DNA from 3 places in the Kitasatospora sp. HPM-01-4 genome. Region 1 is predicted to be linked to each of the others. Evidence: riboswitches for the same ligand, from Rfam matches in the RefSeq annotation. Region 1 holds a riboswitch; each other region holds the start of a gene.
The links. A riboswitch is a leader RNA that binds a small molecule or an ion and turns the genes downstream of it on or off. The one in region 1 is predicted to bind S-adenosylmethionine.
Positions count from the first base shown of each region.

Region 1 (3,265 bases):
TCCATTCCTTTCGGTGAAACACGAGAGCTGGAGTCAGCCATGGTGAACGTGAACCCTGCGAACGGCGGTATCGACCCCGCGCAGGTGATCCGCACCTGGCCGGACATCCTGAGCACCCTGCTGTCAGGTACCGACCTCGCCCAGGCCGACGCGGCCTGGGCGATGGACCGGATCATGAGCGGTGAGGCGACCCCGGTGCAGGTGGCCGGGTTCATGGTGGCGCTGCGGGCCAAGGGCGAGACGGTGGACGAGATCGCCGGACTGGTCGAGTCGATGTACGCGCACGCCGAGCCGCTGCACATCCCCGGTCCCGCGGTGGACATCGTCGGCACCGGCGGCGACCGGGCGAAGACCGTCAACATCTCCACCATGTCGGCGATCGTGGCGGCGGCCGCCGGGGCGAAGGTGGTCAAGCACGGCAACCGGGCGAGCTCCTCGGCGAGCGGTTCCTCCGACGTGCTGGAGCGGCTCGGCGTCAGCCTGGACCTCAGTGCCCGCCGGGTCGCCGAGGTGGCCGAGGAGGTCGGCCTGACGTTCTGCTTCGCCGCCAGGTTCCACCCGGCGATGCGGCACGCCGCGCCCGCCCGGCGTGACCTCGCGGTGCCGACCGCCTTCAACATCCTCGGGCCGCTCACCAACCCGGCCCATGTCACCGCGCACGCGATCGGCTGCTTCGACACCCGGCTGGCCGGGCTGATCGCGGGCGTGCTGGCCCGGCGGGGCTCCTCCGCGCTGGTCTTCCGCGGTGACGACGGCCTGGACGAACTGACCGTCTCGACCACCTCGCGCGTCTGGATCGTGAAGGACGGTCGGATCACCGAGAACGCCTTCGACCCGCGTGACGTCGGCATCGAGCTGGTCGGTATCGAGGCGCTGCGCGGGGCCGACGCCGAGTACAACGCGGGTGTCGCACGCCGGGTCCTCGGCGGGGAGCGCGGGCCGGTGCGGGATGCCGTCCTGCTCAACACCGCGGCCGCGCTGGTGGCGCTGGACCTGACGGCCGCGCCGCTGGCCGAGCAGCTCAAGGCCGGGATGGAGCGGGCGGCGGCCGCCATCGACTCGGGGGCCGCGCAGGACGTCCTCAAGCGGTGGGCGGAGGCGACCACCCGGCGTTGAGGCCCGGCCCGGTCCCTTGGACAGGGGCGGGCGGACCAGGGCGAGGGGCCCTTGTCCGCCCGCCCCTGCGGGTGCGGGACCCGGGTGTGTCCGAACTCCGGGATGTCGGTTGACCGTTCTTCGAAGGCTGCCCTAGAGTCCAGCGCAGGTCATGAGTGACAGCGTCAAGCCCCAGCTTGCTGTCCGGCAACCCTCCGTCCGTGGCGGGGTGCCCTGGGTGAGGACCGGGCTGCGTGGCGATCCGTCCGCGCGGCAAGCGCGGACACCCGGCACATCCGTACTCCCGGGGTCCCCGACCTCGCAGGAGTGCATCCATGTCCGCCACCTCCGCCACCGCCGACGTCAGCGTCCCGCTCACCGTCCTCGGCCATGACGTCCAGGTCCCGCTGGTCAGCGGTGAGAAGGTCACGTACGCCGCGCTCGACTACGCCGCCAGCGCCCCGGCGCTCCAGCGGGTCTGGGACGACGTCGCCGCCTACGCCCCGTACTACGGTAGCGTGCACCGCGGTGCCGGCTACCTCTCGCAGCTGTCCACCGACCTGTTCGAGCAGAGCCGCCGGACCGTCGCCGACTTCCTCGACCTGCGGGAGGACGACCAGGTGGTGTTCACCCGGGCCACCACCGACTCGCTCAACCTGCTGGCCGGGGCGGTTCCGGCGGACACCCGGGTGTTCGCCTTCGAGACCGAGCACCACGCCTCGCTGCTGCCGTGGCGCCGCCGCGGACTGACGGTCGGTTACCTGCGGGCCCCGCGCTCGCACGCCGAGGCGGTCGCCGCGCTGGACGCCGCGCTGGCCGAGGCCGCCTCGAACGGGCCCGGGTGCCCGCTGCTGTTCTGTGTGACCGGTGCGTCGAACGTGACCGGGGAGCTGTGGCCGGTCGCCGAGCTGACCGAGGTCGCCCACCGGCACGGTGCCCGGGTCGTGCTGGACGCCGCGCAGCTGGCCCCGCACCACCGGGTCTCCGTCCGCGAGCTGGACGTCGACTGGATCGCCTTCTCCGGCCACAAGCTGTACGCGCCCTTCGGCGCGGGAGTGCTGGCCGGGCGGAGCGACTGGCTGGACGCGGCCGAGCCGTACCTGGCGGGCGGCGGTGCCAGCCGCACGGTGGCCAGGGCGGCGGACGGTGAGGTGGCCGTCGCATGGCACCAGGGGCCGGCCAGGCACGAGGCGGGGTCGCCCAACGTGATCGGCGCCTATGCCATCGCCTCGGCCTGCCGGGCGCTGACCGAGGCCGGGTTCGACGCGCTTCAGGCCCGGGAGCGGCGGCTGGTGGAGCGGCTGAAGGCCGGCCTGGCCCGGATCCCCGAGGTGAGGGTGCTCAGCCTGTTCGGCGCCGACTCCGCGCGGGTGGGGGTGCTCTCGTTCGTGGTGCAGGGCTGGAACAGCTCGCACTTCGCGGCGGCGCTCTCCGCCGAGTACGGGATCGGAGTGCGGGACGGGCTGTTCTGCGCGCACCCGCTGGTCCGTACGCTGCTGGGCGGCGAGGAGGCGGCACCTTCGGAGTGCGGTGCGCCCGAGCCCTCGCTGCCCGGTGAGCGCGGTCTGAACGCGATCCGGGTCAGCTTCGGCGCGGGGACGCCCGACGAGCACCTGGACCGCTTCCTGGCGGCCGTCCGCGAACTGGTCACGGACGGCGCGCGGTGGACCTACCGCAGCGAGGGCGGGCGCTGCGTGGCGGACACCCGGCGCGAGCGCGCGTAGCCCCTCCTGCCGGGCGCGGCGCCCGTGGTCCGCGCAGGGGACCGCTACTCGTCGAGGCCCAGCGCGAAGGCGGCCTCCAGGTCGTGCTGGGAGTAGGTGCGGAAGGCGATCTGGGTCTGGGTGTCCAGCACTCCGGGGACCTTGTTGAGCCTGCCGGGGATCACCTCGGCCAGATCGTCGTGCCGCCGCACCCGGACCATCGCCACCAGGTTGTAGCTGCCGGTCACCGAGTACACCTCGCTGACGCCCTCAAGGGCGGCGATGGCCTCGGCGATCTCGGGGATCCGGTCGACGCTGGTCTTGATGAGTACGATCGCGGTGATCACTCGTCGGCTCCTGTCCGTGGGGAGGGGGCCAGCGTATCGGGGCGGGTCAGCGTCGCCGCCCAGGTGGCCAGGTAGCCGGCGGTGAAGCCGATCACGTGCACCAGGTACGCCACCTCGGAG
Region 1 is NZ_JBPQGP010000005.1:6,312,694-6,315,958, forward strand. Features, by position in the region: gene trpD (anthranilate phosphoribosyltransferase) at 40-1,116, shown strand; SAM riboswitch class IV at 1,264-1,381, shown strand; gene ACSMTC_RS27555 (aminotransferase class V-fold PLP-dependent enzyme) at 1,431-2,819, shown strand; gene ACSMTC_RS27560 (Lrp/AsnC family transcriptional regulator) at 2,864-3,145, opposite strand; gene ACSMTC_RS27565 (rhomboid family intramembrane serine protease) at 3,142-3,265, opposite strand, start outside.

Region 2 (3,265 bases), 2.1 Mb from region 1:
ACCGCTCGAAGGTGCCGGGGCGGAAGTTCTCCACCACCACGTCGGCGTCGCGGGCGAGTTGGAGGAAGAGCTCGCGCCCCTGGGCGGTGCCGAGGTTCAGGGTGACGGCGCGTTTGTTGCGGGCGACGGTCTTCCACCACAGCGACACCCCGCCGACCTGTGCCCCGTTACCGCGGGCCGGGTCCCCGCGCGGGTGCTCGATCTTGATGACATCCGCTCCGAAGTCGCCGAGCAGGCTCGCGGCCAGTGGTCCGGCGAAGAGCGTGGCCGCGTCCAGGACCCGCAGCCCGGCCAGCGGCGGCGTGCTGGTCTCGTGGTGTGGCATGTGGCTCCCCTCTCTTGGTAAGGCTTACCGTAAGCCTTACGGTCGTCCTTACGCTAGGCTGGCGCCGCAGTCGACGCAAGGGGTTGATGAGGGATGAGCGCCGAAGCCGGAGCCCCGGCGGGCCGGAGGGCGAGGCGGCGGGCCCGCGGCGCCCTGACGGCGGATCAGATCGTGGACGCCGCAATGGAGATCACCCAGCAGGAGGGCCTGGAGGCGCTCAGCATGCCCCGGCTCGCCCGCCGGCTCGGCTGCGGCGTGATGACCATCTACGGCCACGTGGACGGCCGTGATCAGCTGCTGAACCTGCTGTGCTCGCGCATCCTGGGCGGCCTGGAGCTTGAGCGGACCGCCGGGACCGGCGGCCGGGAGGCGCTGACCCGATTCGCCCTCGCCCTGCGCGAGCGCATGCTGCGCTTCCCCGCCCTCGCCCACCTGCTGGCCCAGCGCAAGCTGTGGAGCCCGGAGGTCGCCGGGCTCGTCGAGTGGCTGCTCGCCGAACTGACCGCGGACGGACGCACCCTGGAGGAGGCGGTGGCCGCCTACCGCCTCGTGCTGGCCCACACCCTCGGCAGCGTGCTCTACGAGATCCCGCGCACCGGCGCCGAGCAGGAGGCCGAGTACGCCGCCTGGTGGCGCCACACCCTCGCCGACCTGCCCGCCACCGCCTACCCGCTGCTGCACGCCGCCGGGGAGCGCCTCGGCGAGGCCCCGGCCACAGGTCAGTTCCGGGCCGGGATCGAGGCCCTGCTGGACGGACTCGGCTCCCCCCGTCACAGCTGAGCGGCGGACCGGCGGCCGGTCACCTGACCGACCCTGAAGCCCGTTCCGGAAGGTCGGCGCCGGGCATTTCTCCTGTGCGGGTGGGGTGTTGCGGGCTGAGCCGGTGTCGGTGGAGACGGGTCTGCGGGCGCGGCGGTCCGAGGGCCCGGAGCGAGTGGTGCGCGAGCGCGGCGGGCACCGTCACGGCGTGCAGCCGGTAGGCGCGCATTGGTCCCGGCCGGCCCGGAGACTCAGGGACGCCGGCGCGATCAGACCCCGGTGACGGCCGGAGGCCATGTGCCACGAACGTCCGGCAGTTCTCCACCTGGTCGATGCGACGATGTCCCGTTCGCCGGAGCGTATTCGGGCAGCCTCCCGCGCGTGAGGGTGGGGGAGGTTTGACGGGCGGCCCGGGGAATCTTGTATGGTTCCTCGCGAATCATCCAGAGGGGTGGAGGGACCGGCCCTACGAAGCCCCGGCAACTCCCCGGTCGACCCGGCGTCCGAAGTACGCGCCGTGCCGCCCGGGATCAGTGCCAACTCCGGCCTGTCGCCAACGTGGCGCGGGAAAGATGAGGAGACACGGTGCTCTCTGTGCTGTCCTTCGCCCGGGCGCTTCCCGCCCCGGCCCTTCCGCGTACCCGTCTCGTGTCCGGCGCAGGCAATCGGCCGACTCTTCCGGCCTGTCCCCGCTGACCGCCCCCGCTCCCCGCCCGGAGCACCTCCGCGAGCGCAACCCACCCGCCGCTCGCGGGACTTGAGACTGGAGTACCCATTCATGGAGAACACGAGCGGCGTCGGCGTGCTCGACAAGGCCACCTTGATCCTCGGCAGCCTGGAGGCAGGCCCCAGCACCCTGGCCGGACTGGTCGCCGCCACCGGTCTGGCGCGGCCCACCGCCCACCGACTCGCCGTCGCACTCGAACACCACCGCCTGGTCACCAGGGACACGCTGGGCCGGTTCATCCTCGGCCCCCGACTCGCCGAACTCTCCGCTGCCGCAGGCGAGGACCGCCTGCTGGCCGCGGCCGGCCCGGTCCTCACCCACCTGCGCGACGTCACCGGCGAGAGCGCCCAGCTCTACCGCCGGCAGGGCGAGATCCGCATCTGCGTCGCCGCCGCCGAGCGGCTCTCCGGCCTGCGGGACACCGTCCCGGTCGGCATCGCCCTTCCGATGAAGGCCGGTTCGGCCGCCCAGATCCTGCTCGCCTGGGAGGAGCCCGAGCGCCTCCACCGCGGACTCCAGGGTGCCGGCTTCACCGCCACCGCCCTCAGCGGCGTACGGCGCCGCGGCTGGGCCCAGTCCATCGGCGAACGCGAGCCCGGCGTCGCCTCCGTCGCCGCCCCCGTCCGCGGCCCGTCCAACCGGGTCGTGGCCGCCGTCTCCGTCTCCGGTCCGATCGAACGCCTCACCCGCCACCCCGGCGCACACCTCTCCCAGGCCGTCGTCAACGCCGCCGACCGCCTCACCGAAGCGCTGCGCCAGCCCTGACCGGCCCCACCGACTCCCGCGACCCCGCACCCACCGCCCCCAGCGCACGCCGACTCCGCGGACCACGAAGCCCTGGTCGAGACCGGTACGGCGTAAGGGGAGGGCGACGGGGTAGCCACCCACATGGACAGCCGTACGGAGGTGATGACGGTGGACTACGAGCAGCTGCGGGAACGCGGGCAACAGCTGAGGATCGACGCCATCCGCGCGGCGGATGCCGAGGGATCCGGCCATCCCACGTCCTCGATGTCCGCGGCGGATCTGATGGCCGTCCTGTCGGCCAACCATCTGCGGTACGACTGGGACGAGCCGTCCAATCCCGGAAACGATCACCTGATCTTCTCCAAGGGCCATGCGTAGCCCCTGCTCTACGCGATGTTCAAGGCCGCGGGGGCGATCTCGGACGAGGAACTGCTCGAATTCCGCACGGAAGGCAGCCCGTCGGAAGGCCATCCGACGCCGCGCCTGCCGTGGGTGGAGGTGGCCACCGGCTCACTCGGCCAGGGTCTGCCGATCGGCGTCGGCCTCGCCCTGGCGGGCCGACGGCTGGACGGTCTGCCGTACCGTGTGTGGGTGCTGTGCGGGGACAGCGAAATGGCCGAAGGCTCGATGTGGGACTGCGCACAACGCGTGGCAAGACTTCCGTGATCTACCCGGCGGACGAGGCCTTCCCTGTCGGCGGCAGCAAG
Region 2 is NZ_JBPQGP010000005.1:8,427,493-8,430,757, forward strand. Features, by position in the region: gene ACSMTC_RS36625 (CaiB/BaiF CoA transferase family protein) at 1-325, opposite strand, end outside; gene ACSMTC_RS36630 (TetR/AcrR family transcriptional regulator) at 497-1,105, shown strand; SAM riboswitch class I at 1,521-1,663, shown strand; gene ACSMTC_RS36635 (IclR family transcriptional regulator) at 1,863-2,576, shown strand; partial or broken gene ACSMTC_RS36640 (transketolase C-terminal domain-containing protein) at 2,727-3,265, shown strand, end outside.
Region 2: another riboswitch for S-adenosylmethionine. It lies ahead of ACSMTC_RS36635 (IclR family transcriptional regulator); the one in region 1 lies ahead of ACSMTC_RS27555 (aminotransferase class V-fold PLP-dependent enzyme).

Region 3 (3,265 bases), 1.5 Mb from region 1:
TCAGTCCTCTTCTCAGGGCCGCGGATTCATCCGAAGGGATGGGCTCCCGGTGTGCGGTGGCTGGGAGCACTGCGGATCCGTACGGTCGGTGACCTGCTCACAGGCAGCGGTCAGGGCTTGGCCGTCATGAGGTTCTGCGGAGCCGGGTGAGAAGCCTCCCCCTTGGCGGGGAGGAGTCACGAGGTTCCACGGGGCCACCGAGTGGGAAGCCCTCTCGTCGCGAGAGGGAGGGGTCACGTCTTCAACCTTGCCGGGCGGCACTGGCCGCAAACCACGCGCACCTCAGGCGGCACATCGCGGCGGCCGCACCGCGCGGGCCGTCACCCGGCGGCGCGGCGCACCGGGTGCTCCGCGTACTCCGGGACCGTCCGCATCGGGGGCCGCTCCAGCGCCGTGACCGGGTGGGTGTGGGAGGTGAAGCCGTGCTCGAGCGGGTCGCGGGTGAACTGGGTGAGGTGCGGGTGGACCAGGTCGGCCGCCGACTTGAGGCGGTGGGTGCGCTCCAGGCGTTCCAGGGCCGTGCGGTAGATGGTGGCGGCCATCCGGCCGAGGGCCTGCGCGTCCTGGTGGCGGTGGTGCCGGACGCCGACGTCCACCTGGGCCAGGGCGTCGAGGCCGACCTCGTCCAGCGCGTCCACCAGCAGGCCGAGTTCCACCCCGTACCCGGTCGGGAAGTGCAGCCGCTCCAGCAGTGAACGCCGCGCCGCGTACTCCCCGCCCAGCGGCTGGACGAACCCGGCCAGCTGCGGCCAGTGCAGGTTGAGCAGCGGCCGCGCGACCAGTTCGGTGACCCGGCCGCCCCCGGCGGGCACCACCGCGCCCTCGGTCTCCAGGGGCCGGTCGTACATCGCCTTGACCAGCTGGATCCCGGGATCGGTGAGCAGCGGCCCGACGATCCCGGAGACGAACGCCGGGTCGAACTCGCGCAGGTCGGCGTCGATGAAGCAGACGATCTCACCGGAGGTGGCCAGCAGCGAGCGCCAGAGCACCTCGCCCTTGCCGGGCACGGCGGGTATCCGCGGCAGCAGGTCGTCGCGGTGCACCACCCGGGCACCGGCGGCGGCGGCCAGTTCGGCGGTCCGGTCCACCGAGCCGGAGTCGACCACCACCAGCTCGTCGACCAGCGGCAGCCGCTCCATCAGTTCGCGCCGGATCGTCCGGACGATCTCCCCGACCGTCGGCTCCTCGTCCAGCGCGGGCAGCACCACGCTGACCGTGCCTGCCCGGCCGGCCGCCCGCTTGGCCGCCAGCAGCGCCTCGGCGGGACGGTCGGCGGCCGTCCAGGAATGGTCGCGCAGCCAGCGCTCCACCTCCGGCAACGGGGCCTCGGTCTGCTGGTCGAGCACGGTGTCGCTCCTTGTGGTCGGGTGGCAACGGACGGGTCCGTCTCGCGGGTCGGACGCTCTCCTTTGAGCTTGACACCTTCGGCTACAGTCTTCGTAACTCGGCCGGACCTTCGCATCGCGGGGTCGGTCGCGCCGCGTCACCGGCATCACCAGGGTGACCACAACTTCACAGAGCTCATCCAGAGGGACTGAGGGAACGGCCCGTTGACGTCCCGGCAACCTTCTCGCTCGGCAGGCACACAGGCCCCGGCGGGACAGGTGCCAATTCCGGCCCGTGACGCGACCGCGCCATGGGGAAGATGAGGAGAGAGGCCTCCGCCATCATGGCTACCGCTACCCAAGTACCTGTCGCCACCGTCGACCTCGGCCCCGCCACCGCGCTGTCCTGCCGCGAGTGCGGCACCCGCTTCCCCCTCGGTCCGAGCTTCGCCTGCCTGGAGTGCTTCGGTCCGCTGGAGATCGCCTACGACTTCGGCTCCGCGGAGGCTTCCGGTCAGGGCGCCGAGGAGCTCCGCCGGCGGATCGAGGCCGGCCCGGCCAGCATCTGGCGCTACGCCCCGCTGCTGCCCGTCCCGGCCGACGTGGCCGGCAAGCCCAACCTGAACCCCGGCTGGACCCCGTTGGTCAAGGCCGACAACCTGGGCCGGGAGCTGGGCTTCACCGCACAGCTGCACATCAAGGACGACTCCGGCAACCCGACCCACTCCTTCAAGGACCGGGTGGTCGCCTGCGCCATCGAGGCGGCCCGCGCCTTCGACTTCACCACCCTGTCGTGCTCTTCGACCGGCAACCTGGCCGGTGCGGTGGGTGCGGCGGCGGCCCGGGCCGGGTTCAGGTCCTGCGTGTTCATCCCGCACGACCTGGAGCAGGGCAAGGTCGTGATGGCCGGCGTCTACGGCGGCGAACTGGTCGGCATCGAGGGCAACTACGACGATGTGAACCGGTTCTGCTCCGAGCTCATCGGCGACCCGGCCGGTGCGGGCTGGGGCTTCGTCAACGTCAACCTCCGCCCGTACTACGGCGAGGGCTCCAAGACCCTGGCGTACGAGATCTGCGAACAGCTCGGCTGGCGGCTGCCGGAGCAGATCGTGGTCCCGGTCGCCTCGGGCTCCCAGCTCACCAAGATCGACAAGGGGCTGCGGGAGCTGATCGGGCTCGGCCTGGTCGAGGACCGGCCGTACCGGATCTTCGGCGCCCAGGCCGAGGGCTGCTCCCCGGTGTCCGCCGCCTTCAAGGCGGGCCATGACGTGATCCGCCCGGTCAAGCCGGACACCATCGCCAAGTCGCTGGCGATCGGCAACCCGGCCGACGGCCCGTACGTGCTGGACATCGCCCGCCGCACCGGCGGCGCGGTCGAGGACGTCACCGACGCCGAGGTGGTGGCCGCGATCAGGCTGCTGGCCCGGACCGAGGGCATCTTCGCCGAGACCGCCGGCGGGGTGACCGTCGGCGTGCTGAAGAAGCTGGTCGAGACCGGCCGGCTGGACCCGGCCAAGGAGACCGTCGCGATCAACACCGGCGACGGCCTGAAGACCCTGGACGCGGTGGCCGACGCGGGCCTGACCGCCACCATCCGCCCGACGCTGGACTCCTTCCGCGCCGCCGGCCTGGCATCCGCCTGATCCCGCCCGCCCGGCGCCTCACGACCACCCCACCTAGGAGCTTCGCACCATGAGCGCTTCCGTCCGCATCCCGACCATCCTGCGCACCTACACCGGCGGTGCCGCCGAGGTGACCGCCGAGGGCGCGACCCTGGCCGCCGTCATCGCCGACCTGGACGCCAACCACCCCGGCATCGCCGCCCGCATCCTGGACGACACGGGCCGGCTGCGCCGCTTCGTCAACGTCTACGTCAACGACGACGACGTGCGCTTCGCGGAGGGCCTGGCGACCGAGATCGGGGACGGCGCCAGCGTCTC
Region 3 is NZ_JBPQGP010000005.1:4,845,494-4,848,758, forward strand. Features, by position in the region: gene ACSMTC_RS21095 (alpha,alpha-trehalose-phosphate synthase (UDP-forming)) at 1-1, opposite strand, end outside; gene ACSMTC_RS21100 (glucosyl-3-phosphoglycerate synthase) at 321-1,346, opposite strand; SAM riboswitch class I at 1,519-1,652, shown strand; gene thrC (threonine synthase) at 1,670-2,968, shown strand; gene ACSMTC_RS21110 (MoaD/ThiS family protein) at 3,018-3,265, shown strand, end outside.
Region 3: another riboswitch for S-adenosylmethionine. It lies ahead of thrC (threonine synthase); the one in region 1 lies ahead of ACSMTC_RS27555 (aminotransferase class V-fold PLP-dependent enzyme).